Regions from separate parts of the Mycolicibacterium diernhoferi genome, predicted to be linked through region 1. Evidence: predicted binding sites of a transcription regulator. Region 1 holds the regulator's gene; each other region holds the start of a gene.

Evidence for each region. Region 1 encodes LexA, which represses DNA repair genes until DNA is damaged. Its sites were predicted from a motif close to CGAACANNTGTTCG; they were not measured.
Region 2: a site for LexA is predicted at 1,880-1,893, ahead of K0O62_RS23245 (HNH endonuclease signature motif containing protein). Genes of this name have one in related genera too.
Region 3: a site for LexA is predicted at 7,083-7,096, ahead of K0O62_RS17565 (HNH endonuclease signature motif containing protein). Genes of this name have one in related genera too.

What each region holds. Positions count from the first base shown of each region.
Region 1 covers NZ_CP080332.1:2,595,529-2,605,962, forward strand. The annotation lists gene K0O62_RS12280 (acyl-CoA dehydrogenase family protein) at 1-870, shown strand, start outside; gene K0O62_RS12285 (TetR family transcriptional regulator) at 878-1,456, shown strand; gene K0O62_RS12290 (molybdopterin guanine dinucleotide-containing S/N-oxide reductase) at 1,453-3,729, opposite strand; gene K0O62_RS12295 (sunset domain-containing protein) at 3,905-5,923, shown strand; gene lexA (transcriptional repressor LexA) at 5,943-6,632, opposite strand; gene K0O62_RS12305 (oxygenase MpaB family protein) at 6,665-7,621, opposite strand; gene K0O62_RS12310 (TetR/AcrR family transcriptional regulator) at 7,766-8,332, shown strand; gene K0O62_RS12315 (LysM peptidoglycan-binding domain-containing protein) at 8,483-8,968, shown strand; gene nrdR (transcriptional regulator NrdR) at 9,031-9,492, shown strand; gene K0O62_RS12325 (PhzF family protein) at 9,489-10,187, opposite strand; gene K0O62_RS12330 (alpha/beta fold hydrolase) at 10,213-10,434, opposite strand, start outside.
Region 2 covers NZ_CP080332.1:4,926,515-4,936,948, forward strand. The annotation lists gene K0O62_RS23230 (PepSY-associated TM helix domain-containing protein) at 1-12, shown strand, start outside; gene K0O62_RS23235 (copper chaperone PCu(A)C) at 5-472, shown strand; gene K0O62_RS23240 (Dyp-type peroxidase) at 465-1,655, shown strand; gene K0O62_RS23245 (HNH endonuclease signature motif containing protein) at 2,037-3,344, shown strand; gene K0O62_RS23250 (nucleoside triphosphate pyrophosphohydrolase) at 3,449-4,372, opposite strand; gene mfd (transcription-repair coupling factor) at 4,369-7,995, opposite strand; gene K0O62_RS23260 (TetR/AcrR family transcriptional regulator) at 8,110-8,700, opposite strand; tRNA gene K0O62_RS23265 (tRNA-Gln) at 8,787-8,858, shown strand; gene glmU (bifunctional UDP-N-acetylglucosamine diphosphorylase/glucosamine-1-phosphate N-acetyltransferase GlmU) at 9,008-10,399, shown strand.
Region 3 covers NZ_CP080332.1:3,694,102-3,704,535, reverse strand. The annotation lists gene K0O62_RS17595 (response regulator) at 1-339, opposite strand, end outside; gene K0O62_RS17590 (sensor histidine kinase) at 332-1,990, opposite strand; gene K0O62_RS17585 (Bug family tripartite tricarboxylate transporter substrate binding protein) at 2,077-3,060, shown strand; gene K0O62_RS17580 (tripartite tricarboxylate transporter TctB family protein) at 3,057-3,572, shown strand; gene K0O62_RS17575 (tripartite tricarboxylate transporter permease) at 3,573-5,114, shown strand; gene K0O62_RS17570 (universal stress protein) at 5,111-5,503, shown strand; gene K0O62_RS17565 (HNH endonuclease signature motif containing protein) at 5,507-7,078, opposite strand; gene K0O62_RS17560 (SCO6745 family protein) at 7,221-7,979, shown strand; gene K0O62_RS17555 (LysR family transcriptional regulator) at 7,980-8,861, opposite strand; gene mqo (malate dehydrogenase (quinone)) at 8,926-10,308, shown strand; gene K0O62_RS17545 (NINE protein) at 10,313-10,434, shown strand, end outside.

The DNA of each region.
Region 1 (10,434 bases):
CCGTCGTTGGGCATCGCGGAATGGATCCTGCCCACGGTGCTGGGCGCGGGTTCCGACGAGCAGCGCGATCGGTTCGCGGTGCCCACGATGCGCGGCGAGATCGGTTGGTGCCAGCTGTTTTCCGAACCCGGTGCCGGGTCGGATCTGGCCGGGCTGGCGACCCGGGCGACGAAGGTCGACGGCGGCTGGCGGATCAACGGCCAGAAGGTCTGGACCTCCTCGGCCCAACGTGCCGACTGGGGTGCCCTGCTGGCGCGTACCGATCCGGACGCCAAGAAACACAAGGGGATCGGATACTTCCTGGTCGACATGACCTCGCCGGGCATCACGGTGTCCCCGTTGCGCACCGCGGGCGGCGAGGCGCATTTCAACGAGGTCTTCTTCGACGATGTGCTCGTACCCGACGCCATGCTGGTGGGTGAACCCACCGCCGGCTGGTCCCACGCGCTGGCCACCATGGCCAACGAGCGGGTGGCGATCGGCGCCTACGTCAAGCAGGACAAGGAGAGTGAACTGCGGGCCCTCGCGCGGCGGGCGCCGCAGGACACCCAGGTCCGGGTCGCGCTCGGCGAGGTGCGGGCGGCCACCAACGCCATCGGCGCGCTGGCGGTGCGCGACACCCTCGGCCGGCTCGCCGGGCACGGCCCCGGGCCGGCCTCCAGCATCGGCAAGGTCGGGACCGCGCTGCTGGTGCGCCGGGTCACCGCCGACGCGCTGGCCTTCAGCGGGCGCGCGGCGATGGTGGGCGGCGGTGAGCAGCCCGCGGTGGCGCGCAGCCTGATGATGCCGGCCGAGGTCATCGGTGGCGGCACCGTCGAGATCCAGCTGAACATCATCGCGACGATGATCCTCGGCCTGCCGAGGGGGTGACCCGGCCATGACCGAGTTGCCCGGCTACAAACAGGCCCGCCGGTCGCAGATCGTGGCCGCCGCGCAGGCCCTGCTCAAGGCCCAGGACTACGACCAGATCCAGATGCGCGACGTCGCCGACGCGGCCGACGTCGCACTGGGCACGCTGTACCGCTACTTCACCTCCAAGGAACACGTCTACGCCGCGGTGCTGATGGATTGGGCCCAGCCCGCCTTCGCGTCGGACACCGCCGACACCGCCACCGCCGATACCCGGCCGGCCGAACTCCGGGTCCGCGAGAAGGTCCGCGGCATCATCGCCAGCTTCGAACGCCGTCCGGCCTTCTTCAAGGTGTGCATGCTGTTGCAGAACTCCACCGACGCCAACGCCGAGGCATTGATGGAGCAGTTCGCCGCCGTCGCCCAGCGCACGCTGGCCGCGGACTTCGCCGCGCTGGGGGCCCAGGAATCCGTGGACACCGCGATGATGGCCTGGGGCATCATCAGCACCATGCTCTCCGGGGCGATCCTGCACGGTCACCCGATCGCCGACGCCTATCGGGTGGTGGACGCCTTCGTCGACCTGGTGGCGCCGCGGCTGGCCTAGTGGATCACCGGCGGTTCGTGGGCCCGCACCGGCGGCACCGGCCCGCTGAACTTCTCCACCTGGACCAGCACGTGCGCCCCGGTGCAGCCACGCGCCAGCGCCGAGGTGCCCACATCGGCGGTCAGCACGTTCGGATTGCCGTGCACGCACATCGAATCCGGGTCGGCGGGATCCAGCGGATCGAACCAGGCGCCGGTGGACAGCTGCACCACCTGCGGGCGCAGCCGGTCGTCGGTCACCACCCCGGCCAGGCAGGCCCCGCGGTCGTTGAACACCCGCACCACATCGCCGTCGGCCAACCCCCGCTGCGCCGCATCGGCGGGGTGGATCCGGATCGGTTCGCGCCCGGCCACCTTGGACGCCATGCTGACCGCCCCGCCGTCGAGTTGACCGTGCAGCCTGCCGGCCGGCTGATTGGCGATCAGGTGCAGCGGATAGGTCTGCGCGCGCGCACCACCGAGCCATTCGGTGGGTTCGAACCAGGCGGGGTGGCCCAGGCAGTCGTCGTAGCCGAACCCGTCGATGTCGGCGGAGAAGATCTCGATGCGCCCGCTCGGGGTGTTCAGTCGGTGCGTGTACGGGTCGGCGCGGAAATCGGCCAGCAGCGTCAACCCGGGTTCGGTGGGTAACCGCAGTCCGCCGTCGGCCCAGAACTGGTCGAACGGCGGCGCCGCGAAGTCCACTCCGGCCGCCCACTTCTCGTACATGTGCACCAGCCACTGCCGGGCGGTACGGCCCTCGGTGAACGGCGCACCCACGCCGAGGCGCTCGGCCAGGGCGGCGAAGGTGGTGTAGTCGTCGCGGGACTGGGCGTACGGCGGTGCCAGCGCCGGCATGGCCGTCAGCATCGGATCGTTGCGCGACCCGGAGTAGTCGTCGCGTTCGTAGGCGGTGGTGGAGGGCACCACGATGTCGGCGTGCTTGGCCATCGCCGTCCAGTACGGATCGTGCACGACGACGGTGTCCGGCCGGGCCAGCGCGCGGCGAAGCCGGGGGAGGTTCTGGTGATGGTGGAAGGGATTGCCGCCGGCCCAGTACACCAGCCGGATGTCGGGGAAGGTGAGCCGCAGACCGTTGTAGTCGTACTCCCGGCCGGGGTGCAGCAGCATGTCGGACACCGCGGCCACCGGGATGAACGTCGAGACCGGGTTGGGGCCCTGCGGCAGCACCGGCAGCCGGTGCCGCAGCGGTGCCAGCCCGGGCTCGTTCATCGACCCGTACCCGTGCCCGAAACCCCCGCCGGGCAGCCCGATCTGGCCGAGCATGGCGGCCAGCGTCAGGCCCATCCACGGGGCCTGCTCGCCGTGCCGGGTGCGCTGCAGTGACCAGCTGATGGTGACCAGGGTGCGCCCGGCCGCCATCCGGCGGGCCAGGGCGGTGATGTCCTCGGCCGCGATCCCGCTGATGGCGGCCGCCCACCGTGCCGACTTCGGCACACCGTCGTCGGTGCCGAGCAGGTAGCGCTCGAACCGGTGGTAGCCGATGCAGTAGATGTCCAGGAACTCCCGGTCGGCCAGCCCCTCGGTGGCCAGCACATGGGCCAGCCCGAGCATGATCGCCACATCGGTGCCGGGGACGGGCGCGTGCCATTCGCACTCGCCGTCCACGTCGTCGCGCAGCGGGGAGAAGGACACGATGGTGCCGCCGCGCTCCCGCAGCCGGTTCAATGCGGCGCGGGCCGGATGGGCGGTGGTGCCGCCGTGGTTGATCCCGGTGTTCTTCAGCGCGATGCCGCCGAAGGCGACGAACAGGTCGGTGTGCTCGACGATGACGTCCCACGCGGTGGAGCGCTTGAACAGATCGTCGTGGGTGCCGACCACCCGGGGCATGATCGCCCCGGTGGCGCCCAGGCTGTAGGAGTGCCGGGACGAGGTATAGCCGCCGAGCAGCTTGAGGAACCGGTGCACCTGGCTCTGGGCGTGGTGGAACCGCCCGGCGCTGGCCCAGCCGTAGGAGCCGCCGTAGATGGCCTCGTTGCCGTGGGTGTCGATCACCCGGCGCAGTTCACCGGCCAGCAGCTCGGTGAGCTCGTCCCAGGACACCGCCACGAACTCGTCGGCGCCGCGTCGGTCGCTGGGTCCGGGCCCGTCCTGCAGCCAGCCCCGGCGCACCGCGGGCCCGGCGATCCGGGAGCGATGCCGCAGGGAACCGGGCAGGTTGCCGAGCAGCGGAGAGGGGTCGGCGTCGCCGGCGGCCGGGGTCACCGAGGCGATCTCGCCGTCGCGCACCTCGGCGCTGAAGGCACCCCAATGGGCGAGGCTGCGGCGGGACACCCACCGAATCCTAGGGTGCTCCCACGACGGCCCGGCGGCTACGGTTACCCGCGGGAATTTCGTCCGACACGCTTAACCGCAGGTGGCGGATATCCCACGAGTTCGAGGTCAACTGAAGCAGAGTTGACGAACACGCTACTTTCGTGTGGTTTTGTCCGACTTCGGGAGGGACCGAATGACCAGGCAGCGAACCCGGCTGAGCAGGATCGCCGGGCGGGCAGCAACAGGGCTGGTGAGCGCTGGGCTCATCGCGGCTATGGTGCTGCTCGCACCATCCGCTGCGGCGACTCCGGAAGCCGACGCCGACGCCGCGATCACGGCGGCGTGGGAGACCGGTGGCGGCGAAGGCGGGCCCCTGGGGCCGCGCGACGGTGGCGTCTATCCCGCCGGTGAGGGCTTCGGCCAGAAGTTCGCGGGTGGCCAGATCTTCTTCACCCCGGAGACCGGGGCACACATCGTCACCGGTGCCATCCTGGAGAAGTACGAGGCGCTCGGCGGCCCCGCCGACAGCGACCTGGGCTTCCCGACCATCGACGAGGGACCCGGCCGCGCGGCCAACAGCCGCAACTCCACGTTCAGCGCCCCGGACAACCCGGTGATCTTCTGGACGCCGGACACCGGCGCCCGGGTGGTGCGCGGGGCGATCAACTCGGCGTGGGACGCGCTCGGCGGCTCGGCCGGCGTGCTCGGAGTGCCCAGCGAGGACGAGATGACCAACGGTGACGTCCTCACCCAGAAGTTCACCGGGGGTGAGATCTCCTGGAACCGCAAGACCCGGGCCTTCACCACCGTGCCGCCGGAGCTCGCCGATCAGCTCGGCGCCATCGACGTTCCCTCCGACGCCACCTCGGCGATCAACGCCGCCCGCCGGGCCGCCGGCGGCGCGCTCGGACCCCTGGGCGCCGAAGAGGGGGCCCAGTACGCGATCGGCGCCGACGGCGTCGGCCAGAACTACGCGGGCGGCAAGATCTTCTACAGCCCCGAAACCGGCGCGAATGTGGTCACCGGACAGGTGCTGGCCAAGTACGAGAGCGTGGGCGGACCCACCGGGGATCTCGGGTTCCCGACCGCCAGTGAGGCCGACGGCGGTCTGGCACCGCAGAGCCGGGTGGTTCCGTTCGCCGCGGAGGATGATCCGGTCATCTTCTGGACGCCGGACTTCGGCGCGGTGATCGTGCGCGGCGCGATGAACGCCGCGTGGCAGAAACTCGGCGGTGCGACCGGTGAGCTGGGCGCCCCCAAGGGCGACCAGACCGACCACGGCAACGTCGTCACTCAGCAGTTCAACGGCGGATCGATCTCGTGGGACAGGACCAGCGGCAAGTTCAGCACCGAGCCGGCCGGCCTGCAGTCGCAGCTCGTCGGGCTGCAGGTGCCCGGTGCCGACTCCCCGGCCGCTCCGGCGCCGGGCTCGGCGGCCACCGCGGACGCCGACAGCGGCGACAAGTGGTACTCGTGGCGCTGGTGGTGGTTGCTCGGCTTGATCCCGCTGATCGGTGTGATCGCCCTGATCGCCGTCGCGGTGCTGCGAAACCGGCGGTCCCACGAGGACGACGGTTTCGGGGATGACTATGCCGACGACCGCTACGACCGGGGGTATGACGAGCCCGAGTACAAGCAGCCCGAGTACGGCGATCGCGAGCCGGACGCCCCCCAGAGCCTGTGGGCCTCGGCACCGGCGGTCAGCGAGGTGCCCGCGTTCGGCACCATCTCGGCGGGCCCGGATCCCGAGCATCGCGACGAGTCCGGCGATTACGACACCGATGAGGACACCGGCGACTACGACTCCGATGAGGGCGACGAGCTCGAGGAACTGCACGCGCCGGCCGAGGATCTGAGTTTCGATTCCGACCCGGACGCGGTGGACACCGCGCCCACCCGGATCGAATCACTGTCCGAGGCGCCGGCTTTCGACCCGCCCACCACCGCGGTCTGGTCCGGGTACGAGCCCGATTTCCCCAGTGGCCGGCACGCCGCGATCCAGGACGACGAGCCGGAGGATCCGGGTTGGACCTCGATGCGGCTGGCCGACGGCGACCGGTACCGGGCGCCCGAGGGCTATCCGATCAAGGCGGACACCAAGTCGGGCCTGTACTGGGCTCCCGGCAGCCCGGGCTATCGGGACACCGAGGCCGAGATCTGGTTCGCCAGTGAGGAGTTCGCCCGGACGAACGGGTTCGTCCGGGCCGACTGAGCCTCCCCGGGCGAACCCGTCAGACCTTGCGGATGACGGTGACGACCTTGCCGAGCACCTGGGCGTCGTTACCGTCGATCGGCTCGAACGCCGGGTTGTGCGGCATCAGCCACACCTGCCCCTTGGTGCGCTTGAAGGTCTTCACGGTGGCTTCGCCGTCGATCATGGCCGCCACGATGTCGCCATTCTCGGCGACGTTCTGCTGCCGGATGACCACCCAGTCGCCGTCGCAGATCGCCGCGTCGATCATCGATTCGCCGACCACCTTCAGCAGGAACAGCGAGCCCTCGCCGACCAGTTCTCGGGGGAGCGGGAAGACCTCTTCGACGGCCTGTTCGGCCAGGATCGGCCCACCGGCGGCGATCCGGCCCAGGACCGGGACGAACGTCGGCTCCGGCAGCGCGTCGGAACCCGCGACCTCGGTTGCCACGATCGGGGTCACGTTCTTCGGCGTCACGTTGTCGTCCGCGCCGCGGACGTCCACGGCACGCGGACGGTTCGGGTCCCTGCGCAGATAGCCCTTGCGTTCCAGGGTGCGCAGCTGGTGGGCCACCGACGAGGTCGAGGTGAGACCGACGGCGTCGCCGATCTCCCGGATGCTCGGCGGGTAGCCGCGTTCGGTCACGGAGGCGCGGATGACCTCCAGGATGGTGCGCTGACGCTCGGTCAGACTGGAGCGTGCCTCAGGGTGTTCGGTGCTCTCGCTCATATGGCCGAATGTAGTCGCAGGCGAAGACATAATCAAACATGTGTTCGAGGCGTGTCGGGCAGGTTGTACGCGAACGACTTCTTTTGGCGTTCTTCCATCTTCTTCAGGCACTCATGGTGCTTACGCGCGTGATAGGCCAGCGGGAAGTAGGTGAGTCGGTCCGGCAGCACCCGGTACGCCGCCCGGATCGCGGCGTAGATGACCTGCAGTTGGATCTGCTCCTGCCGGCTCCAGCTCACCCCGAGCTTGGCGCGCAGCCGGGGATCGAGCAGGCCGACGATGGACAGGTAGTTGAGCCGGAGCGCCGGCCGCAAGGCCGTCCGGAGCAGTGGTTCGAGCGCCTTGGGCATCGACGTCGAGAGCTCCAGCTTGCCGGCCTTCAAGTCCGCGATCAGCTGCAGCGCCTGCGGGGTGCCCTGCAGGGTGTCGATCATGTTCTCGTAGTACTCGGTCATCTCCGCGAGCGTCTGCGGGTAACCGCGCATCGGCACGTGCAGCAGCTCGGCCAGTCGACGGTTGTCGCGCAGGAGCTCGGTTTTCTCCGAATCGGTGAAATCCCGCCCGATCAGCAAGCGCCCGCCGCCTTGGGCGTTGACGAGGTAGCCGGTGGCGATCACCCACTGGTAGGCCTCGGTGTTCAGTGCGCTGATCCGCTTCCCGGTCAGTTCGCTCGTCATGGTGAGCGGCTTGTGCAGTGCGCGGACCCGATCGCCCTCCGCGAGGGCCGCGGTGCCGCCGTAGGTCCAGCGCAGCACCGAGTCGACCGAGCGGATCGCACGACCGCCGGCATCACCGCGGAACCCCGCGGAATAGCGGCCGGTCACCTCGGCGATCACCGGGTGCATGGCCTGCATCATGAAGGCCGCGCCCTCGACGATGAGAAATGTCCACCGGCCGGTGTGCTCGGCGGTCAGTGAATCCAATGGGACGAGCTCGGGAGCTCCGGTGTGTTCGGCGTTCTGGGCCGGCAGATCCGTTGTGGCAGTCATGGCTGCTCGCACCTCCTCGTGCTGAGGACCCCGACGCTAATATGACCCAGAGGTCGCAAACAAGTCGTGTAAGGGAACAGCATGGTTGCAGAAAACCGCAGTTCAGGACGTAGAAAAGTGCCGAAACAAGAACGCTCTAGATATATGGTCGCAAAAATCGTGACCACGGCAGCGGACCTGTTGCGCACCACCGAACCGGACCGGCTGACCACGAACGCGATCGCCGAGAAGGCCGGTGTCAGCAAGGGCTCGATTTACCAGTACTTCTCGAACAAGGAGGAGATCATCGATGCGGCCATCGAGCGGCTGGCGGCCGACCAGGCGCCGGCGATCGAGGACATGCTGCGGTCGGTGACCATGCACGAGCCGGAAGAGGCCATGCAGGCCTCCATCGACATCCTCATCGAGTTCACGCTCGCCAATCGGACCCTGATCCGCTATCTGGCTCAGCGGCCCGAGCGCGTCCGTGCCTTCGACATCGTCTCCGGGCTGAGTGCGACCCTGCTGGCGATGACGACCCTGCACATGGGTCACTACCGCGACCAGTACCGCAATGAGCTCAGTCCGCGCGCCCTGGCCTGGCTGTTCTTCAACATGGCCGTCGCCACGACCCTGCGTTACGTCGAGAGTGACGACCCGATCAGCCTCGAAGAACTGCGCAGCGGGCTGAAGTTCGCCTCCAGTGGGCTGCTGGCGGGGCGCACCGGCTGATTCGGCGCGCGGGCTACTTGTCGGTGGTCCGGTTTATCGTTTGGCAACAGTTCGATCACGTGTTCTATTCATCGAACACATGATCGACTAGCATTCGAACACAGAAGCGAAAGCCGCCAGGCGAGACCCCTACCGAGAGGCAGCAGTCCGATGACCATTCTCGAAGCTCGTACCAGTGCCCCGCAGTTCGACGCGCGTCCCCGGCAGACGGCGATGGCGCCCGAGGTGTGGCCGCTGCCACGCGACGTGGTGGTGCGCCGCCGGCGCGTGCAGTCCCGCCGCCCGGGAGGGGCGCCGCTGGGTTACCGCAACACCGGGGTGCTGATGTCCCGTGCCTCGCACCGTCGTCGGCCCATCACGCCGGTCGCCACCGTGCTGTTGGCCCTGCTGGCCGGCGGGTTCACCCTGTGGCTGGGGCTGGTCGCCCAACTCGGCGGACCCACCGAGGAGCCGGTGCAGATGCCCACCCGGTTGTCCGTGGTGTACGTGGAAGCCGGTGAGACGCTGCAGCACATCGCGGCGCGGGTGGCGCCCGATGTGCCGGCGGGCTCGGTGGTGGAACGTATCCGTGAACTCAACAAGCTCGAAACCAGCACCGTGCAGGCCGGCCAGACCCTCATTGCCCCCATCGGGTGATCGCCCAGGTAGGCTCGATGACAATCGAGTTGGTAGACCAGCGGTGGGGCAAAGGAGCGGTGATGCACTGTCCGTTCTGCCGCCATCCCGACTCGCGTGTCGTCGATTCCCGTGAGGCCGACGAAGGTCAGGCCATCCGACGTCGCCGATCTTGCCCCGAATGCGGGCGTAGGTTCACCACCGTGGAAACCGCGGTACTCGCGGTCGTCAAGCGCAGCGGTGTCACCGAACCGTTCAGCAGAGAGAAAGTCATCCGGGGTGTGCGGCGCGCATGCCAGGGCCGCCAGGTCGATGACGATGCACTGAACCTCCTTGCCCAGCAGGTCGAGGACACGGTGCGCGCCGCCGGATCTCCGGAGATCCCCAGCAATGAAGTGGGTCTGGCGATTCTCGGCCCACTGCGCGACCTCGACGAGGTCGCGTACCTGAGGTTCGCCTCGGTGTATCGGTCCTTCACCTCGGCCGACGATTTCGAGCGCGAGATCGAGGCGCTGCGCGCCCACCGCGTGTCATCGTCGGGCTAGCCGAGCCGGACGCCGGCGTTCTCGACGACGCGGCCCCCGACCTTCACCCACCCCGTCGGATCCCACCAGGTGCGGATCTCGGATCCCTTGCCCTGCGTGATGTGTAGGTCGCGGCTCAGATGGTCGGTCATCCGCACCGCCGCCGAGCCGGTGGCCTCGTCCTCGATGATCCCGAACTGCGGTGCGAACGTCCGCGAACGCAACGCCCCGCGGTCACGGTCGATCCAGGCCCACAGGTAGTGCTCGGCGTCGTCGGCGTACTCGGCCGGATCCGCGGCGAGCACCTCGTCGGGCGACTTGAGGTCGTGGATGACCAGTTCCGGGGCCCAGTCCGAACGCGCGCTGATCGCGGTCAACTCACCCTCGGCCTCGGACAGGTAGCTCACCTGCACCAGTCCGGCCGGGACCTGCAGTGTCCGCACCGGCGTGCCGCGCTGCTTGAGCCACCACGCGGTGCCGACCGTCGGGTGCCCGGCGAACGCAATCTCGGTGACCGGGGTGAAGATGCGGACATGTGCACTCGCCGCACCCGGCTCCGGGAGATCGACGAATACGGTTTCGCTGTAACCCAATTCGGCGGCGATGCGCTGCCGGTCGGATGGCTCGACGGTCGCGGCGTCGATCACGCCGAGTGGATTGCCGAACTCCCCGTGAGCATCGGCGAACACCCGCAGAACGGTCACATCGACGGCCATACCTCGATGGTAGGTCCGCGGTGCCTCAGGTGGCGCTGCGTTCGTCGGCTTCCATCGCGTCGAGCACGGCGACCCGGGCGTTCAGCGAGCCGGTGATGGCCTGTTCGGTGATGCCGGTGCGCAGCAGGCCGCGCAGCAGTTCGTGGTCGTACTCGGCCGGGATCGTGGTGTCGATGAAGTGCTGCACCACCGCGACGAACCGATCGGGATCGTCATGGAACGGGAAATGCCCGGAACCTTCGAAGAT
Region 2 (10,434 bases), 2.3 Mb from region 1:
ACCGATGCGTAGAGTGCTGATACTCCTTGCCGTGCTGGTACTTTCGGCGTGCGGCTCCCCCGCCGACCAGCAAATGGCCGAGTCGGTGTCCATCCACGACCAGTGGGCCTCGGCCGGTGACGGGCAGATGGCCGCGGTGTTCGGCACGCTGGTCAACGACGGCCCGCGCGAGGCCCGCATCGTGTCCGGCAGCTCCCCGGCGGCCGGCATGGTCGAGGTGCACGAGGTGGCCGGGGCGACCGGCGCGAAGACGATGCGCCCCAAGGCCGGTGGGCTGGTGCTGCCGGCCGGCGGCAGCCACGACCTGGTGCCCGGCGGGGACCATCTGATGCTGATGGATCTCACGGCGCCGCTGTCCGCGGGGGCCGACATCGAGTTGACGCTCCAGTTCGAGGACGGCTCCACGCTGCCGGTCACCGTGCAGGTGCGCGACTTCGCCGGGGCCGGCGAGAACTATCAGCCCCATGGTTGACGTGAACCGGCGGCGCCTCCTGACCGGGGGCGCCGCCGCGCTGGCCGCCGGGGCGGCCGTCACCCAGTGTGGTGCCGCCCAGTCCGCGACCCCGGCCGGTTTCGGCCACACGGTCGAACCGTATTACGGGGAGCATCAGGGCGGGATCGCCACACCCGCACAGGCCCACGCCCTGTTCGTGGCACTCGACCTGGTCCCGGAGGGCGGCCGCGGCGCCCGGGAGACGCTCGCCGCGGTGCTCAAGCTGTGGTCGGCCGATGCGGCCCGGCTCACCCAGGGCCGCCCGGCACTGGCCGACACCGAACCCGAACTGGCACACCGTCCGGCCCGGCTGACCGTGAGTGTCGGGCTCGGGCCGGCGCTGTTCGAGCGGATCGGGCTCGCGCACCGGCGCCCGCCCACGGCGATCGATATGCCCGCGTTCCGCACCGACCGGCTGGACCGGCGCTTCTGCGGGGGCGATGTGCTGCTGCAGATCTGCGCCGACGACCCGATGGTCGTGGCGCACACCGCCCGGGTGTTGCTCAAGAACGTGCGGGCGATGACCGTACAACGCTGGCGGCAGAGCGGTTTCCGCACCGCGCACGGAGCCGACGGGTCCGGGGCGACGATGCGCAACCTGATGGGTCAGGTGGACGGCACCTCGAATCTGCGCACCGCGGCCGAGTTCGACCGCTTCGTCTGGGATGACGGGGCCGGGCAGCCGTGGTTCGCCGGCGGCACCATCCTGGTGGTGCGCAGGATCCGCGCCGAGATGGACACCTGGGACGAACTCGACCGGGCGAGCAAGGAATTCGCGATGGGCCGGCGCCTGGACACCGGTGCGCCGTTGACCGGGACCCGTGAATCCGACCCGCCGGATCTGCAGGCGCAGGTCAACGGGATACCGGTCATCCCGCCGAATTCGCATATCGCGCTGGCCCGTCCGGTGCACGAGGGCGAGCGGTTCCTGCGCCGGCCGTACAACTACGACGATCCGCCGGCGGCCGGGGCGACCACCGACAGTGGGTTGATCTTCGCGAGCTACCAGCGTGACCCGGCCCGCCAGTTCGTCCCGGTGCAGCAGCGGCTGGCCGGAGCCGATGCGATGAACCCGTGGATCACCACCGTCGGGTCGGCGACGTTCGCGATGCTGCCCGGCGTCGCCGAGGGCGGCTGGCTGGGGCAGGGACTGTTCGGCTAGACGGGCGGTCCCGGCCATCATCAATAGCGTTGCAGGACATCGTCTCGGAGGTCGCGACATGGGGCGGAGCACGCACTCGGTGGCATCGAGTCGCGTGCATGCTGTCGACACCGGGCCACACTGGACGCGGCCAATGACTTGACGCATACCGCATCTAGCCACCCGAACTGCCACCGATGTCCTGGGAGATGACACTTGCGCGGCGGTTTGAACCCGCGTAGTATCGAACACACGTTCGAATGCGACGTGGCTCCCATCGCTCCACGGTGAGCTTCAGACCGCGACTCCGGTCGCCGAGAGGTTCTTCTGTCCCGCGGGACTGGTCGAACCGCCTTGCCTGATCGTGCCGTTGTGCACCTTCTGTGAAAGTCGGTATCCGTCATGGACGCCACCCATCTCGAAACGTTCATCGGTGCGTTGATCGACGACCTTGCTGTTGGACCTCCGGATGAAGACGGCGAACGCAGACTGTTTCATCTGCTGGACTGTCCCCGCCGGGTCTTCGATGAGCAGCCCCTGCTCGCGGTGCTGGTGGCCGCAGTCACCGCCCGCAATCTCCTTGATCATGTGATCGCCCAGGCGACCGCGGCCACCGAGCGACTCGGGATCCCGGCCCGCAAGCACCTGCACTCGGGAGCCGATCTGCTGACCAGTTGCGGCGTCTCTCCAGGCGCGGCACACCGGGCGGCGCGGGTCGGCCGGGCTGCGCACACCCTGCCGGCCCTGACCCAGGCCCAGCGCCTCGGCGGGGTCGGCATCGAATTCGCCGACGCCGTCGGACGCGGCGTCACCCACATCAACGCCAGAGTGCCCTTGTCCGAAGAAGACCGGTCCAAGGTCGTCACCAAACTGATGATCCAGACCACCCCGGCGCAGGTGGCCGAGAAGGCCCGCGAGATCGCCATCGACAGAGCCGGGGTACAACCCGAAGACGATCAGTCGGTGCCGGTCGCGGAAAACGCCGACCTCAACGAGATGACGCTCGTCGTCAACGACGAAGGACGCGTTGCAGCCACCCTGGACCTCGATGCACTCACCGGCGAAGAACTGCTCACCGCATTGGACCCGCTGTGCCGGCCCGTCCCGCTGCCGGACGGCTCACCGGACCCGCGCCCTGTCGGTCAGCGTCGCGCGGACGCCCTCGGTCAAGTCGTGCGAACCTACCTGTCGAACTCGCGGCGCCCGACCTCCGGGGGCGTGCTCCCGCACGTCACCCTTATCCGGCCCCAGCCAACAGGGTTCGTCGACACCCTCGGATTCACCGGCCCCATCACCGCCACCACCGCCGACCTGATCACCTGCGACAGCACTGTCGGGGTAGTGACTGTCGATGACGCGGGAGCGCCACTGAATGTGGGGCGCAGCGAGCGACTGTTCCCACCCACAATTCGTCAAGGGTTGGCAGCACGCGACCGTGGTTGCGCACACCCGGGCTGCGGGCGACCGGTGTCCTGGTGCGACGCCCACCACATCACCCCATGGAGCAGCGGCGGCACCACCTGCCTGGACAACGGTGTGCTGCTGTGTCGACGCCACCACACCGCGATCCACCACGGCGGCTGGCAGGTCTACCTCGGCCCCGACCGCCACCCCTGGTTCATCCCGCCCCACAAACCCAATGAAGCAGAACCGGCGCACCTGCGCTCCCACGCACGACGCACCATGACCGACCTACCCACCGCCGCGTAACCAAACCCTCCGCGCACCTTGACAACTACACAGAGAACGCCGAACCAGCGGCGGGAACCGGCACACACGAACGAGCCGGACCCGCCACGACGCCTTGCGTCCGACTAGCCTGGCCAGTGCGCGCGCCACTCGTCGGCGCTGATGGCCTCCGGCGGCGTATCCCCGATCGGGCCGCCGCCGCGGGCGGCCGCGACCGCCTTCTCGGCCGCGCGGATCGTGTCCATGAACTCCAATGTCGCTGTTCGCAGCACATTCTCGATATCGGAGTCCACCGTGATGCGCACCTCGCGCAGGCTGTCCGGCACCAGGTCGTCGGGCAGCCCCGCGGCCGCGGCACGCTCGAGCACCTTCTGGGTCAGCGCGAGCGCGGGCTGACCGGTGGCCACATCGTCCATACAGGAGGCCCGCACCTTCTCCAGCGATTTGCGCTCCTCCCACTGGGCGAGCTGCTCTTCCAGCGAGATCGACTGGCCGGCAAGCACACCGGCGGCCCGGTTGCCCAGTTTGCGCACCAGTGCGTCGGCGACATCGTCGATATCGAACGGGTGCACGGGCGCGTCCTCGGCGATGCGGGCATGGAACAGCACCTGCAGCAACACATCTCCGAGTTCCTCACGCAGCTCCGCAGCGTCACCGCCGCGCACCGCGTCGAACAGCTCGTAGGTCTCCTCCAGCAGATACCGCCGCAGCGAATCGTGGGTCTGCTCGCTCTCCCACGGGCCGTCGGTGCGCAGCTTGTCCATGATCGCCACCGCGTCGACGAGTCGTTCACCGGGCTGCGGGCCGGGCGCGGCGATCAGCGTCGCCCCGGCGCCCAGCCGGGCCCGCACCGCGGGGTGCTCCGGGTCCGAGGACAGCAGCACGGCGGCCGCGTCGTCATCACCGGGCAGATACGGCCGAGCCGACGGCAGCGACCACGGCACCTTGATCGGCATCTCCTCGGTGTACCGCACGTCACCGGCGAGCAGACCGACCGCCTCCACCGGAACCAGCGAGGGCCGGCGCGGGTCGACGAGAACGACTGTCATTGCGCGCCACCTCCAACTCCCAGGTCGGTTATATCAACCTCGTTGACCGGGCGACCGTCCAATGCGAGCAACAGCCCCGCAACCGCTTGCAGCAGTTCGAGATCACGGATGCGCGGGGCGCCCACCCCGGTGCCGGCCCGCGGGATCGGGATCTGCACCGTCGAGGTGGTGGCACGGTAGTTCGCTCCCGGGTACACCCGCTTGAGCCGCAACTGCCCGGAGTCCAGCAGGGTCAGCGGCGCGACCTTCAGCGTGGAATCCGACACCGTGGACACCTCGGTGACCCCGTACTCACGGCACAGCAGCCGCAGGCGCGCCACCGCGATCAGGCGTTGCGCCGGTTCGGGCAGCGGACCGTACCGGTCCACCAGTTCCTCGATGACGCGGTCCACACCGGCACCGTCGGAGGCGGCGGCCAGCCGCCGGTAGGCCTCCAACCGCAACCGGTCGCTGCCGATGTAGTCCGGCGGCAGGTGCGCGTCCACCGGCAGGTCGATCCGCACATCCTTGGGTTCCTCAACGGCGGCAACGGTTTTGCCGTCGACGGCGGCGCGGTAGGCCTCCACGGCCTCGCCGACCAGCCGCACGTACAGATCGAAGCCGACACCGGCGACATGCCCGGACTGCTCGACGCCCAGCACGTTGCCCGCGCCGCGAATCTCCAAGTCCTTCATGGCCACCGCCATACCCGCGCCGAGCTCGTTGTTCTGCGCGATGGTGGCCAGCCGGTCGTGCGCGGTCTCGGTGAGCGGGTTCTCCGGTGGATACAGGAAGTAGGCATAGCCGCGCTCGCGGCTACGCCCGACCCGGCCGCGCAACTGGTGCAGCTGGGACAGACCGAACGTGTCGGCACGCTCCACGATCAGGGTGTTGGCATTGGAGATGTCCAGGCCCGTCTCGACGATGGTGGTGCACACCAGGATGTCGAAGTCGCGGTTCCAGAAGCCCTCGACCGTCTTCTCCAGCGCCTCTTCGGGCATCTGGCCGTGCGCCACCACCACCCGGGCCTCGGGCACCATGGCCTGCACCCGCGCGGCGGCCTGATCGATCGACTTGACCCGGTTGTGGATGTAGAACGCCTGCCCGTCACGCAACAGTTCACGGCGCAGCGCCGCGGCGACCTGCTTGTCATCGTGCGGGCCGACGTAGGTGAGCACCGGGAAGCGCTCCTCGGGCGGGGTGAGGATGGTCGACATCTCCCGGATGCCGGCCAGGCTCATCTCCAGGGTGCGCGGGATCGGCGTGGCGCTCATGGTCAGCACGTCGACGTGGGTGCGCAGACTCTTGATGTGTTCCTTGTGCTCGACGCCGAAACGCTGCTCCTCGTCGACGATCACCAGGCCGAGGTCCTTCCAGCGCACCGCGGTCTGCAGCAGCCGGTGGGTGCCGATGACGATGTCCACCGAGCCGTCGGCCATGCCCTCCAGGGTGGCCTTGGAATCGGCCGGATCGGTGAACCGGGACAGACCCTTCACGGTGACCGGGAAGCCGGCGGTGCGCGCGGTGAAGGTCTGCAGATGCTGGTCGGCCAGCAGCGTGGTGGGCACCAGCACCGCCACCTGCTTACCGTCCTGCACCGCCTTGAACGCCGCCCGGACCGCGATCTCGGTCTTGCCGTAGCCGACGTCGCCGCAGATCACCCGGTCCATCGGGACCGGTTTCTCCATATCGGCCTTGACCTCGGCGATCGCGGTCATCTGGTCCATGGTCTCGGTGAAGCCGAAGGCGTCCTCCATCTCGGCCTGCCACGGGGTGTCCGGACCGAACGCGTGCCCGGGCGCGGCCTGACGCTTGGCGTACAGCGACACCAGCTCACCGGCGATCTCGCGAACCGCCTTGCGCGCCTTGGTTTTCGTGTTCGTCCAGTCGCTGCCGCCGAGCCGGCTCAGGGTGGGCGCCTGCCCGCCCACGTAGCGGGACAGCTGATCGAGGGAGTCCATCGGCACATACAGCTTGTCGGTACCGCCGCCGCGTTTGGCCGAGGCGTACTCCAGCACCAGGTACTCGCGCCGCGCGCCGCCGATCACCCGCTCGGTCATCTCGACGAACTTGCCGATGCCGTGCTGATCGTGCACCACCAGGTCACCGGCGGCCAGTGCCAGCGGGTCGACGACGTTTCGCCGTTTGGCGGCAAGCCGTTTGCCATCGGTCGCGGCCACCCGGTTACCGGTGAGGTCGGTCTCGGTGATGATCACCAGGTTTGCGCCCGGCACCACGAGACCGTCGTGCAACGGGCCCTTGAGAACACCGACGACGCCGGCCGCCGGCTGCGCTCCGGGCTCCAGAATGGTTGCCGGAGTGTCGGATTCGCCGAGCTGCTCGACGACGCGGTGCGCGGTTCCGGCGCCCGGGGTGACCACCGCGGCGAACCCGCCGGTCAGCACGTGGGCCCGCAGCATCGCGAAGATCTCCTCGACGGCGTGCTGGGTGCGCGCCGACGGGGCGGGGCGCACGTCGAGTTCCACTGCGGATTCGTCGTTGAGCTGACTGAGTGTCCACCAGTGCTCGGCGGCCGCCCGGACCTCGTCGAGTTCGCGGAAACCCGAGCCGCCGAGCGCCTCGACGTCGACCGGGGCGGCGCCGCCGATCGCGGCCACCGACCAGGACGCCTCCAGGAACTCGCGGCCGGTGCGGATCAGGTCGGCCGCCCGGGAGCGCACCTTCTCCGGGTCGCACACCAGCACCGGGGTGCCCTTGGGCAGATGGCTGGTCAGCAGGGTCAGCTCGTCGGGCTGTAGCACCGGCAGCAGCGCCTCCATGCCGTCGGCCGGGATGCCCTCGGACAGCTTGGCCAGCATGTCCCCGATGGACCCGGCCACGGTGTTGTCGGTCTGGGGCTGGGCGTCGACGAGTTGGCGGGCCCGTTCCTTGACCGCCTCGGTGAGCAGGATCTCCCGGCACGGGACCGCGACCAGGTGGCTGACCTCGATCTCGGTGATGGACCGCTGGTCGGCGACGGAGAACATCCGCATCTCCGAGACCTCGTCGCCCCAGAACTCGACGCGCACCGGATGCTCGGCGGTCGGCGCGAAGACGTCCAGGATGCCGCCGCGGACGGCGAACTCGCCGCGTTTGGCGACCATGTCGACCCGGGTGTAGGCCAGCTCGACCAGCCGGGCGATGGTGGCGTCGAAATCGGCCTCGACGCCGACCGTCAGCGTGACCGGTTCGAGGTCACCGAGCGCGGGCGCCATCGGCTGCAGCAGCGAGCGGGTGGTGGTGACCACGACCTGCAGCGGCGGGCCGAGGTGTTCGTCATCGGGGTGTGCGAGCCTGCGCAGCACCATCATCCGGGCGCCGACGGTCTCCACGCCGGGCGAGAGCCGTTCGTGCGGCAGAGTCTCCCAGGACGGGAACAGCGTGACGGCCTCCCCGAAGACGGCCTTCAGTTCGGCGGTCAGGTCGTCGGCCTCCCGGCCGGTGGCGGTCACCACCAGCAGCGGGCCGGTACGCGCCAGCGCCGCCGCGACGAACAGCCGGACGCCGGCCGGGCCGACCATCGCCAGCGTGTCCGGACGGGCCTGCGCGCGGTCGATCAGATCGGTGAAGGTGGGCGAGCTCAGCGCCAGGTCGACGAGTCCCGCGATCGAATTTTGGACATGAGTGTGCCCGGGTGCGGTCATGATGCCCCCCATCTTAGGTGGCGGCCCGGGGTGACCTGCCTCGCGCCGGAACGAGCGGGAAAATCGGCGCCGGGGACAAGCGCGGGGCCCGCGACGCCGCGCCCCCGTCCTGAATCAGTCCTCCAGTTCGGGATTGGCTTCCAGGTGTGTCAGCCCGTTCCAGACCACATTGACCACGTGCGCGGCCACCACCTCCTTGGGCGGCTCACGCACGTCGAGCCACCACTGGGCCGTCATCGACACCGACCCGACCAGCGCCTGGGCGTAGAGCGGGGCCAGATCCGGGTCCAGCCCACGCCGGGAGAAATCCCCGGCCAGAATGGAGGCCACCTGGTTGACGGCGTCGTTGAGCAGGGACGCATAGGTGCCCGAGGTGATCCCGGCCGGCGAGTCCCGGATGAGGATGCGGAACCCGTCGGTGCGTTCCTCGACATAGGTCAGCAGCGCCATCGCCACCCGCTCGATGCGCACCCGGGACCGGTTCTCGGTCAGCGAGGCGGTGATCCGGTCCAGCAGCACCGACATCTCCCGGTCGACGACGACCGCGTACAGCCCCTCCTTGCCACCGAAGTGCTCATAGACCACCGGTTTGGAGACATTCGCGCGCTGCGCGATCTCCTCGATGGAGGTGGCATCGAACCCGCGCTCGGCGAAAAGCGACTTGGCGACCTCGATGAGCTGCTGGCGGCGTTCGCTACCGGTCATGCGGGCGCGCGGCGCACGACTCTCTTTATCGGGTGCTGCCACGATGAGGAGCCTAACGGGTTCGACTAGAGTCTCGGGTTGATCGGTCCGTCGTGGTGTAATCGGCAGCACCTCTGATTTTGGTTCAGATAGTTCAGGTTCGAGTCCTGGCGACGGAGCTCAACAGCTGCTCAACCGCGCGAGTGACCCCACACCGACAGCGTCGACGGCGTGTCCTCGTACAGGCACTCCTCGTTCGCGGAGGAGGAGAATCGTGTCCACCACCGACATCGCCGTGATCGTCCTGGCCGCCGGGGCCGGCACCCGGATGCGGTCGGCCACCCCCAAGGTGCTGCACCCCCTCGGCGGGCGCAGCATGCTGGCCCACGCCCTGCACACCGCCACCGCGGTGGAACCCCGGCACATCGTCGTCGTCGTCGGCCACGGCCGTGAGCTGGTCAGCCCCGAGGTGGTCCGGATCGCCGACCGCGCGGGCAGCGACATCACCACGGTGGTCCAGGAGGAACAGCTCGGTACCGGGCACGCCGTCAAAATCGGGCTGAGCGGTCTGCCGGCCGACTTCGCGGGCACCGTGCTGGTCACCTCCGGTGATATCCCGCTGCTGGAGTCGACGACGTTGGCGGCGCTGGTCGACACCCATGACGGCGCCGGGGTGACCGTGCTGACCACGACCCTGGCCGACCCGACCGGCTACGGCCGCATCGTCCGGGACGCCCACGGTGCGGTGGCAGCCATCGTCGAACACGCCGACGCCGACGAAGCACACCGCGCCATTCGTGAGATCAACGCCGGTGTCTACGCATTCGACGCGGTCGCCCTGCGGTCCGCGGTGACCCGGCTGCAGAACCACAACGCCCAAGGTGAGCTCTATCTCACCGACGCGGTGGCCATCCTGCGCGCCGACGGGCACGCGGTACTCGCCCAGCACCTCGACGACGCCGTGCAGGTCTCCGGCGTCAACGACCGCGTCCAGCTCGCCGCGCTGGGCGCGGAACTGAACCGCCGCACCATCGTCGCCCACCAGCTCGCCGGGGTGACGGTCACCGACCCGGGCACCACCTGGATCGACGTCGACGTCGAGATCGGGCCCGACACCGTCATCGCGCCGGGCACCCAACTGCTCGGCTCGACGTCGATCGGCACCGGCTGCACCGTCGGTCCGGACACCACGCTGACCGACGTCGAGGTCGGTGACGGCGCATCCGTCATCCGCACGCACGGTGAGGCGACCGTCATCGGCGCGGGCGCCACCGTCGGACCGTTCACCTATCTGCGGCCGGGCACCCGACTCGGGGCGGACGGCAAGCTCGGCGCGTTCGTCGAGACCAAGAACTCGGTGATCGGCGCGGGCACCAAGGTGCCCCATCTGACCTATGTCGGGGACGCCGACATCGGCGAGCACAGCAACATCGGCGCCTCCAGCGTGTTCGTCAACTACGACGGGGAGACCAAGCGGCGCACCACGATCGGCTCCCACGTCAGGACCGGTTCGGACACCATGTTCGTGGCGCCGGTCACCGTCGGGGACGGCGCGTACACCGGCGCGGGCACCGTGCTGCGCGAAGACGTTCCGCCCGGCGCGCTGGCCGTTTCGGACAACACTCAACGCACCATCGAGGGCTGGGTACTTCGCAAGCGCCCAGCAAGTGCGTCCGCCGACGCCGCCCGCCGCGCCGGGGCACCCGAACCCGATGCCTGATGTTGGCAATCTGGTAACCCAGGGACGCCGGGCAG
Region 3 (10,434 bases), 1.1 Mb from region 1:
GGCCTGCAACTGGGCGAACTCGAAGGGCTTGATCAGGTAATCGGCCGCGCCGCCATCCAGTGCCCCGCGGACGGTGTCCAGCTCGCGGGCCGCGGTGATCATGATGACGCCGACATGATCTCCCTCGGCCCGAAGCCGGTGCAGCACATCCAGGCCCGTCATATCGGGCAGGTACACATCCAGCAGGATCAGGTCCGGCTGGTGCTCCTGTGCGGCGGAGAGCGCCTCGGCGCCGGTGCGCGCCACCGCGACCGGATCAAAGCCCTCGATGCGTTCGACGAACCGCCGGTGGATCTCGGCCACCATGAAATCGTCGTCGACGATCAGCACCTCACGCACGGGGCGCCCCCAGTGCCCCCGTGGCCAAAGCTGATGCCGGTAGCCGCACCACGAACGACGCGCCGCCGCCGGGGGCGTCACCGATCTGCGCGTGCCCGCCGTGCTGGGCGGTCACCAGCCGTACGAGCGCCAGCCCGATCCCTCGCTTCTCCGCGGGCCCGCCGGCGCCGTCGGGTTTGGAGGTCACCCCGCGGGCGAACACCGATTCCCGAAGCGCCAGCGGCACACCGGGACCCGAATCGGTCACCGCGATCAGCAGACCGTCGGTGTCCTCGATCCGGACGGTCACCCGAGCGGACGCCGAACCCACCGAGGCGTCCACGGCATTGTCGATCAGATTGCCCAGCACGGTGATCACATCGGTGGCCAGGGCGGGTGGCAGGGCGCGCAGCCGACTGTCCTCGTCGAGGGTCAACGTCACCCCGCTCTCCCCGGCCAGCGAGGTCTTCGCGATCAGTAGTGCGGCCACCGCGGGGTCGGAAACCCGTTGCGTGACAGCGTCGTTGATTTCTGCCCGGCGCCGGGTCAGGGTGCCGACCAGCTCGTGCACCGCATCGAACTCTCCGAGCTGGACCAGCCCGGAGATGGTGTGCAACTGATTGGCGAATTCGTGGGTCTGCGCCCGCAGGGTGTCGGTGACGCTGCGGTGCGAGGACAACTGGGCCTGCAGGGCCGCCAACTCGGTGCTGTCGCGCATCGTGGTCACGGTACCGATGCGCCGCCCCTGGCTGTTGGCCGCGCGCCGATTCAGTGCCAGCACCCGGCTGCGGGTGGCGATCACCACATCGTTCTCGTCGGCACCGTTTCCGTTCGGGTTGTTCGCCTGGGACAGCAGGAAGTCCACGACGGCCTGTTCCAGCCCGACCTCGTCGGCGCGCCGGCCCACGGCGTCGGCGCCGATCCCGAGCAGATCCTGGGCGCTGTCGTTGAGCACCGTGATCACCCCATCCGGGTTCACCGCCACCACTCCCTCACGGATGCTGTGCAGCAACGCTTCCCGATGATCGGCCAGGCCGGCGATCTCGGCGACCTCCAGCCCGCGGGTGTGCCGTTTGATGCGCCGCGACAACAGCCAGGACGCCGCCATCCCCAGCAGCGCACCCAGGCCCAGGTACACCACCAGGCGTTCCCCGGCGCCGGCAAGGGACTGCCACAGCGAGGGATAGCCCTCGCTGACCGAGGCGACCGCCAGCACGTCACCGTCGCTGGACAGGATCGGCACCTGCCCGATCAGACTGTGCATGCCGTCCACCTCGGCGTCCCCGAACCAGGCCCGGCCCTCGTCGGCGCGGCTGGGACCCAGGTCGGTCTGCGCCCCGATGCGGGCCGGGTCGGACGAGGCCCGCACGGTGCCGTCCGGGCCGAGGATCTCGGCCAGGCTGGCGCCGGACAGCGCCACCGCCCGGTCGACCTCGGGCGCGAGGAACTCGTCCGCGAACGGATCGGAGTACCGGTCCCGCACGATCGGCGTCGAGGCCATGTTCTCGGCCACCGCGATCATCCGCAGGCCGCGGACCTCGCGGAACTCGCTGGTCGACTGCGCCACCGAGACGGCCGCCACCGCGATCAGCACGATGGCGACCACCACCAGCTGAAACGCCAGGAACTGCCCGGCGAGGCTGCGGCTCCAGCTCGTGTTCTTAATGACCACAACTTCCTTTGCGTCCACATGAGTGACCTGGGTCACGGTCGGTGTTCAGTATTGCTGAGCATCACACACAAGTGATTGGGGACGACATGTTCGAACGGCGTCATGCGACACGGGGCCTGCTGATCGCCCTGATCGCTGCGCTCCTGCTTACCGGCTGCGGGGTGACCCGCGGAGAGGAGACCGGGCTGCACCGGCTGCGCATGATGGTGCCCAACAGCCCCGGTGGCGGCTACGACCTCACCGCGCGCACCGCGGTCAAGATCATGGAGGACGACGAGATCACCGGCCGCGTCGAGGTGTTCAACGTGATCGGCGCGGGTGGCACGGTCGCGATGGCCCGGTTGATGAACGAGCGCGGTAACGGCGACCTGATGATGATGATGGGGCTGGGGGTGGTGGGGGCCGTCTTCACCAACGGTTCGACGGCGCGCGCCTCGGACGCCACCGCCCTGGCCAAGATGGTCGAGGAGCAGGAAGGCATCCTGGTGCCCGCTGACTCGCCGTTCAGGACGGTGGGGGACTTCGTCGCGGCGTGGAAGGCCGATCCCACCAAGGTCACCGTCGGCGGGGGTTCCAACCCCGGTGGCCCGGACCACCTGTTCCCGATGGAGACCGCCAAGGCCGTCGGCGTGGATCCGACCAAGGTCAACTTCGTCTCCTACGACGGCGGCGGCGATCTGCTGACGGCCCTGCTGGGCAACAAGATCGCGGCCGGCACCTCGGGGCTCGGTGAGTACGTCGACCAGATCGAATCCGGTCAGGTGCGGGTGCTCGCGGTGTCCGGGGACGAACGGGTCGAAGGCGTCGACGCGCCCACCCTGCGCGAGGCCGGCATCGACCTGACGTTCACCAACTGGCGCGGAATCCTTGCCCCGCCCGGCATTTCGGATGAGGACCGGGCGGCCATGGTGAAGATCCTGGAAGAGCTGCACGCGACCGACGCATGGAAGGAGGCGCTGGTGAAGAACGGCTGGACCGATGCCTTCCTGACCGGGCCCGCATTCGAGGAGTTCCTGGCCGAGCAGGACCGGCGCGTCGAGACCACGCTGACGGATCTGGGGCTGGTGTGAGTACCGAACCGGAAGTGGCCGCGCGGGTACGGCCCGACTACGCGCAGTACGTCGTCTGTGTGGTGATGGTGGCCGTCGGTGCATTTCTGCTCTACGACGCGCTGACCATGCCGGGCGGTTACGCCGAGGTGGATCCCGTTGGGCCGCGCTTCTTCCCGATCGTCATCGGGGTGGGCCTGCTGGTGATGGCGGTCATCCTGGCCATCGCGATCCCGCGTGGCTCCACCGGCGAGGCGGACGCGGGGGAGGACGTCGACCCCGACATGCCCAGCGACTGGCGGACGGTGGGCCTGCTGATCGGTCTGTTCGTCATGCTGATCGTCTTGGTGAACCCGCTCGGCTGGGCGATCACCAGCGCACTGTTCTTCGCCGGCTGCGCCACCGTGCTGGGCAGCCGGCATTACCTGCGCAACATCGCGATCGGTGTGGTGCTGGCGCTGGTCAGCTTCTACGCGTTCTATTCCGGGCTCGGAATCCCGCTGCCCGCAGGCATCCTGGATGGGATTCTGTAGATGGAGAATTTCGACTGGCTGCTACAGGGGTTCGCCGAGGCGGCCACACCGATGAACCTGCTGTACGCCGCGATCGGCGTGCTGCTGGGGACCGCGGTCGGGGTGCTGCCCGGCATCGGTCCGGCGATGACGGTGGCACTGCTGCTGCCGATCACCTACAACGTCAGCCCCAGTGCGGCGTTCATCATGTTCGCCGGAATCTTCTACGGCGGTATGTACGGCGGGTCGACCACGTCGATCCTGCTGAACACACCCGGTGAATCGTCGTCGGTGATCACCGCGATCGAGGGCAACAAGATGGCCAAGGCCGGTCGCGCCGCGCAGGCACTGGCCACCGCCGCCATCGGCTCGTTCATCGCGGGGGCCATCGGCACCGTGCTGCTGGCCGCCTTCGCGCCGGCGGTCTCCCGATTCGCGGTCACCCTGGGCGCGCCGTCCTATCTGGCGATCATGCTGTTCGCGCTGGTCGCGGTGACTGCGGTGCTGGGATCCTCGAAGGTCCGCGGGCTGATCTCGCTGCTGCTGGGCCTGGCGATCGGCATCGTCGGCATCGACTCGCTGACCGGTCAACCGCGCGCCACCTTCGGGGTGCCACTGCTGGCCGACGGCATCGACATCGTGGTCATCGCGGTGGCGGTGTTCGCGGTCGGTGAGGCGCTGTGGGTGGCGGCGCATCTGCGCCGTCGTCCCGCCGATGTCATCCCGGTCGGGCGGCCGTGGATGGGGCGCAGTGATTGGAAGCGGTCCTGGAAGCCGTGGCTGCGCGGGACGGCGTACGGGTTCCCGTTCGGCGCCTTGCCCGCCGGTGGCGCGGAGTTGCCGACCTTCCTGAGCTACATCACCGAGAAGAAGCTGTCCAAGCATCCCGAGGAGTTCGGCAAGGGCGCCATCGAGGGTGTAGCCGGGCCGGAGGCGGCCAACAATGCCTCGGCCGCAGGGACTTTGGTGCCGATGTTGTCGCTCGGTCTGCCCACCAATGCCACCGCGGCGGTGATGCTGACGGCGTTTGTGTCCTACGGGATCCAGCCCGGCCCGACGCTGTTCGACAAGGAACCGCTGCTGATCTGGACGCTGATCGCGAGCCTGTTCATCGGCAACGCCATGCTGCTGGCGCTGAACCTGCCGCTCGCGCCGCTGTGGGCCAAACTACTGCGTACGCCGCGGCCCTACCTGTATGCGGGCATCTTGTTCTTCGCCGCGCTGGGGGCGTTCGCGGTGAACCTGCAGCCGCTGGATCTGTTGTTGCTGCTGATCTTCGGATTGATGGGGCTGATGATGCGCCGGTTCGGGCTTCCGGTGCTGCCGTTGATCATCGGGGTGATCCTGGGTCCGCGGATCGAGCGGCAGCTGCGGCAGAGTCTGCAACTCGGCGGCGGGGACTGGAGCAATCTGTTCACCGAACCGGTGGCGATCGTCACCTACGTGCTGATGGCGCTGCTGCTGCTGGCGCCGCTGGTGCTGCGGCTGATGCATCGCAGTGAGGAGACGCTGTTGATCGTCGAGGATGACCGGGACCAGAAGGAAAAGGCTGCGAACTCATGATTGTGATCGGGTACACCGCAGACCAATTCGGTTATGCCGCGCTCGAGCACGGCATCGCGGAGGCGAAACTGCGCGACACCGACCTGTTGGTGATCAACTCGACGTCGGGGGAGTCGTACGTGGACTCGCGCTTTGCCGGTGCCGGCGAGGTCCACGACCTGGAGGCCCTCCTGGAGGAGTGCGGTGTGTCGTTCGAGCTGGCGCAGCCGGTCGGTGTGGACGCGGCCGCGGAACTACTGGCGGCGATGGACCGCCCGGCCGCGCAGTTACTGGTCATCGGCATCCGGCACCGTAGCCCGGTGGGCAAGCTGTTGCTCGGTAGCGTCGCGCAGAAGCTGATCCTGGAATGCCCGAAACCCGTTCTGGCGGTGAAGCCTTCCGACGACTGACCGTCATCGGTCACCGTCGTCCTGCTCCTCCGGTGGGAGGAGTTCTTCGGGGTGGAAGTGGTGGTTGAGGGTGTCACCGCCGGTGTCCATCAGTGGGGGTGGGTGCCAGTGGGTGCGCCCGGTGTCGTGGTCGATGCTGGTGGTCCAGCCCATTTCGGCGAGCCGGTTGTCGGGGCCGCAGCCCAGGGCCAGGGTGGGGGCGTCGGTGAGTCCGCCGTTGTTCCAGCTGGGTTCGGCGTGATGGGCCTGGCACTGACACGCGGCTTTGGTGCAGCCGGGCCGGGTGCAGCCGCGGTCGCGGTTGTAGAGCAGTAGGCGTTGGGCCTTGCTGGCCAGGCGTTTGGTGCGCCCGAGGTAGAGCGGTTCGGCGGTGTGTTTTCGGTACACCACCAGGTAGTGGTACGCCTGTTCGGCGAGGCGGATCAGATCCGGCATGGGCATCAGGGTGCCGGTCCCGGTGACCGCGATCCCGGCGCCTGCCTCCAATTCCGCCAACGTCGTGGAGACCACGATGGTGACCGGGATGCCGTTGTGTTGGCCGAGGCTCTTGGCCATCAGGGCATCACGCAGGATCGCCTTGACGGCATCGTGCAAACGTTGGGCCCGGGTGCGGGTATCACCGGCGGCCAGGTCGGCCAGGGCACCGAAGTCGGCGGGGTGGTTGGGATCGGGATCTTCTGCTGTGTCAGCGTCGGCGAAGGGCTCTTCACCGGCCGGATCCGCGAGTCCCTCATCGGCCGCGTCGTCTTCACTGTCGGCGCCCGCGGGTTCTTCTTCGCCCTCCGGATCGCACGCCGGCCCGGGTTCGTCTTCGAGCGGGTTCGGGTCCGGATTGAGCTGGGGCTCAGCGTCATCGGGGTTGTTGACCCCGGGCCGGCCCCACACCTCTTGCGCGGTGCCCAGATACGCCGCCAACTCCGCATCGACCCAGCCGGTGATGCGCACCAGCCCGTCGGCATCCTGCGGGCCCAGGGTGATGCCCCGCTTATGCCGCGCGACATCGGGGCCATGGCCGTCCTGGTTGAGTTTGTAGAGCACCCGTTCGGCGGCCTTTTCCAGGGTTTCCGGGGTCGTGGTCTTGGCCGCGGCGACCAGCGACACCTCCAGGTCCGCCAACTCGGTACCAGTCATCCGGCCGCACGCGGTCTTCATTATCGCCCGGACCACCTTGATGTGCCCCGCACAGATCGCTCCGTCGGCCAACGCGGCGGCACAGGCCGCCAGCACCGGCTCCAATACCTCCCCGCCGATGGCGTGGCGCGGGCCAAGCACTTCGGCGCCCGACACCCGGCGGGCGGCCTCGGCACGGCTGATCCGCATCCGGGTGGCCAGCACATCGACCCAGGACTTCCCGCCGATCTCATGCGCGGTGGCCCGGTCCATCAGCGCGGCCTGGATCCGGTGCCCGATCATCTCGTCCGCGCGCGCCCGCAGTTCGCGTTCGGATTGGATGGCCAACAACTCCGCGGTGTCGAACACGGTGAAGTCGGCATCCAGCAAGGCTTTGGTGGACGCGGCGTGATCGGAGAGTGCATGCTGCACCGCCTCCCGACCCTGCACCACATCCCTGCTCATAGTTCGAACATACGTGCGACCACCGACAAACCCTGACAGGATGTGACAGCAGGGACGAAAGAGGCCAAAGAAATTTCTGAGGCCCGGCCGGCGGGCTAATGTTCGTCTCTGACACCGCTGAATTACTCAGGAGATGATTCGATTGAGCGCCGCCGATCTCATTGAAACCACTGCGACCGCGGGAGCTGCCATCGAGCAGGCCGTGGCCGTGTTCATGCTGCACCCGCAGACCTACGGGGAGAGTGTCGCCGCCGGCTATGAGAACCCGCTGGCCGGCTACGTGGCGGGCCGCGGTGGAGTCCTCGGTGACGCAACCGGTGCCACCGTCAGTGCGGCTTTCGCGGTGTTCGAACCCGCCGGCCTGTCGGCCATGTGGGAGGAGGGCATCGCGGTGCGCGGTGCTGCCGGTGCGGCTGAGGTGTACTGGAACCAGGCAGCAGAATTCGGCCGCAAGTATCTGGCCGACGCACAGGGCGTGGACCGCATCGCCGCGCTCGGCGAGAAGCTCATCGCGGTGGCACCCATCGCTGCGTCGCCGTTGTTCGCCGGCTGGCGCGCGATGCCACTGGCCGAGGATGCGCCGGCGCGGGCCCTGCAGGTGATGTTCGTGCTCCGCGAGCTGCGCGCCGGACTGCACTTCAATGCGCTCAGTCTGGCCGGTGTCAGCCCGATCGAAGCGCACATGCTCAACAAGGGCCCCAAGTACGCGGCGATGTTCGGCTGGCCCGAACCATACGCCGACGGCGCGGACAAGAAGGACCGCTACGAGGACGCCGAGCGGGCCACCAACCGCCGGATGGCCGAACTCGTCGACGAGGCGCTCGATGCCGCCGAAGCGCAGGAGCTGGCCCGGCTGACCGCCGCGGCACTGGAAACGGTGAAGGCCAACGTTCCCAGCTGATCAGTAACGCTCCCGCAGGAAGCTGGTCAACCGCCGCGCGGCCGGGGTCACCGCGGTCGGGCCCCAGGCCAGCGCGATCTGACGTTCATAACCGGACGGGGTCAACGCGACCTCGACGGTATCCGGTGCGCCGCGTTCGTCGTGGGGGAGCAGCGCGATGCCGAGGCCCCGGCCGATCAGTTCGTGCATGGTGGCGAACTCGGTGATCTCGACAGCTATGCGCGGGGTGAAACCCGCTTGTTCGCACCATGTTTCGGTGAGCTGGCGCAGGTTGTAGGTCACCGGGTTGGCGATGAACGGCTCATCGCGCAGCTCGGACAGTCGCAGCCGTCTGCGGGTGGCCAATCGGTGAGATGCGGGCAGTACCGCATGGATCGTCTGCGTCCCGATGACGCTGTGTCGCACCTGATCCGACGCCGGGATCATCACCGCGACATCGAGCTCACCGGCCTTCAGGTCGGCCGCCAGCTGGGATCCGTGTGCCTGCGTGATCTGTAACCGGACGCCCGGCGCCCGGCGATGGAACTCCGCGACGAGCGTCGGCAGCCGGCCCGAGCCCATGGTCAGGGGGAATCCGAGGCGGACGGTGCCGTGCTCGGCATCCGCCTCTCCGGCGATCGACTCGATGGTGGCTTCCAGTGCGTGCAGCGGATCGCGGGCCCGTTCGGCGAGCCGGACCGCGGCGGGTGTCAGTCGCACGGTGCGGCCGTCCTGGATCAGCAGACCGATTCCGAGCGTCTTCTCCAGCGCGTGGATGCGCCTGCTCATCGACGATTGCGGGATGCCGAGGCGCTCGGCGGCGCGGGTCATGTGCCCGTCCTGCGCGGCCAGCTCGTCGAGGGCGCGCAACTGGGGCGCCAGCAGGCTCAACCATTGATCCATATATGGATGATATTGCCCCGAAGATTCATTGGACGCATCGATTGTGGGAGGTCATCGTGGAGTCATGAATGAGCAATCGACAGCCGACGTCGTACTGATCGGCGGGGGCATCATGTCGGCAACGCTGGGCGCCATGTTGACGGCGCTGGAACCGGGATGGCGGATCGTCATGGTGGAACGCGCCGACGAGGTGGCCACCGAGAGTAGTCAGGCCTGGAACAACGCCGGCACCGGGCATTCCGGGTACTGCGAGCTCAACTACATGCCCGACCCGGCCGACGGGTCCGCCGCGGCCGGCATCGCCGAACAGTTCCAGGTGTCGCGGCGTTGGTGGGAGCACCTGGCGGCGCGGGGCCAGCTAGATCCCGACACCTTCCTGCACGCCGCCCCGCACATGGACGTCGTCTTCGGCGAGCGCGATATCGCCTATCTGCGTGAGCGTTTCCAGACCCTACGGACAGACCCGCGATTCGATGGTCTGCAGTACTCCGAGGACCCGGCCACCATCGCGCGGTGGGCGCCGCTGGTGATGGAGGGCCGCGATCCGGGTGAGCGGGTCGCCGCCACCCGGCACCCGGCCGGCACCGACGTCGACTTCGGTGCCCTGACGAGCGCGCTGGTGCGCATTCTCACCGACAGCGGCGGCGGATTGCTGCTCGGCCACGAGGTGCGTGGCCTGGTTCGGGACGCCGATGGGAACTGGCAGATCTCCGGCCGGAACCGGGCGGGACATTTCGAACTGCACGCCCGCATGGTGTTCGTCGGGGCAGGCGGAAACGCACTGCGACTGCTGCAGCGCGCCAAGATCCCCGAGGTCCGCGGCTACGGCGTGCTGCCGGTGGGTGCGGCGTTCCTGCGGTGCTCGGACCCGCAGGTGGTGGCACGGCACGACACCAAGGTCTACGGCCAGGCGCCGATCGGAGCGCCTCCGATGTCGGTGCCGCACTTGGACAAACGCATCGTCGACGGCACCGGCCACCTGATGTTCGGCCCGTACGCCACCTTCAGTACCAAACTGCTCAAACACGGCCGGCTCACCGACTTCTTCGCCACCGTGCGCTGGCACAACGTCGCGGTGCTGGCGACCGCGGCATGGAGGAATCTCGCCCTGGTGCGCTATCTGATCGGCCAGCTGCTGGCCACCCGCACGCGTAAGCACGCGGCGCTGGCCCGGTACTACCCGAACGCCGACCCGGCCCAGTGGGAACTGATCAGCGGGGGTCAGCGCGCCCAGCTGGTCACCCCCGATGCCGACCACCGCGGGGTGCTGCGGTCGGGGACCGAGCTCGTCGTCTCGGCAGACCGCAGCATCGCCGGCCTGCTGGGCGCCTCCCCGGGCGCGTCGACGGCGGTGCCGATCATGGTCGACCTGCTGCAGCGCTGTTTTCCGCAGCAATGGGAGTCGGCCTGGAGTCAGCGCGTGCCCACCGACCTTCTGGCATCCTGAATTCATGACCGATCCCGGTTACCCACCGCCACCGCCGCCGTATCCGGGGCCGCTCTACGACCCCGCAGCCCCGTACGGGCGGCACCCGGTCACCGGCGAACCGTTCTCGGACAAGTCCAAGGTGAT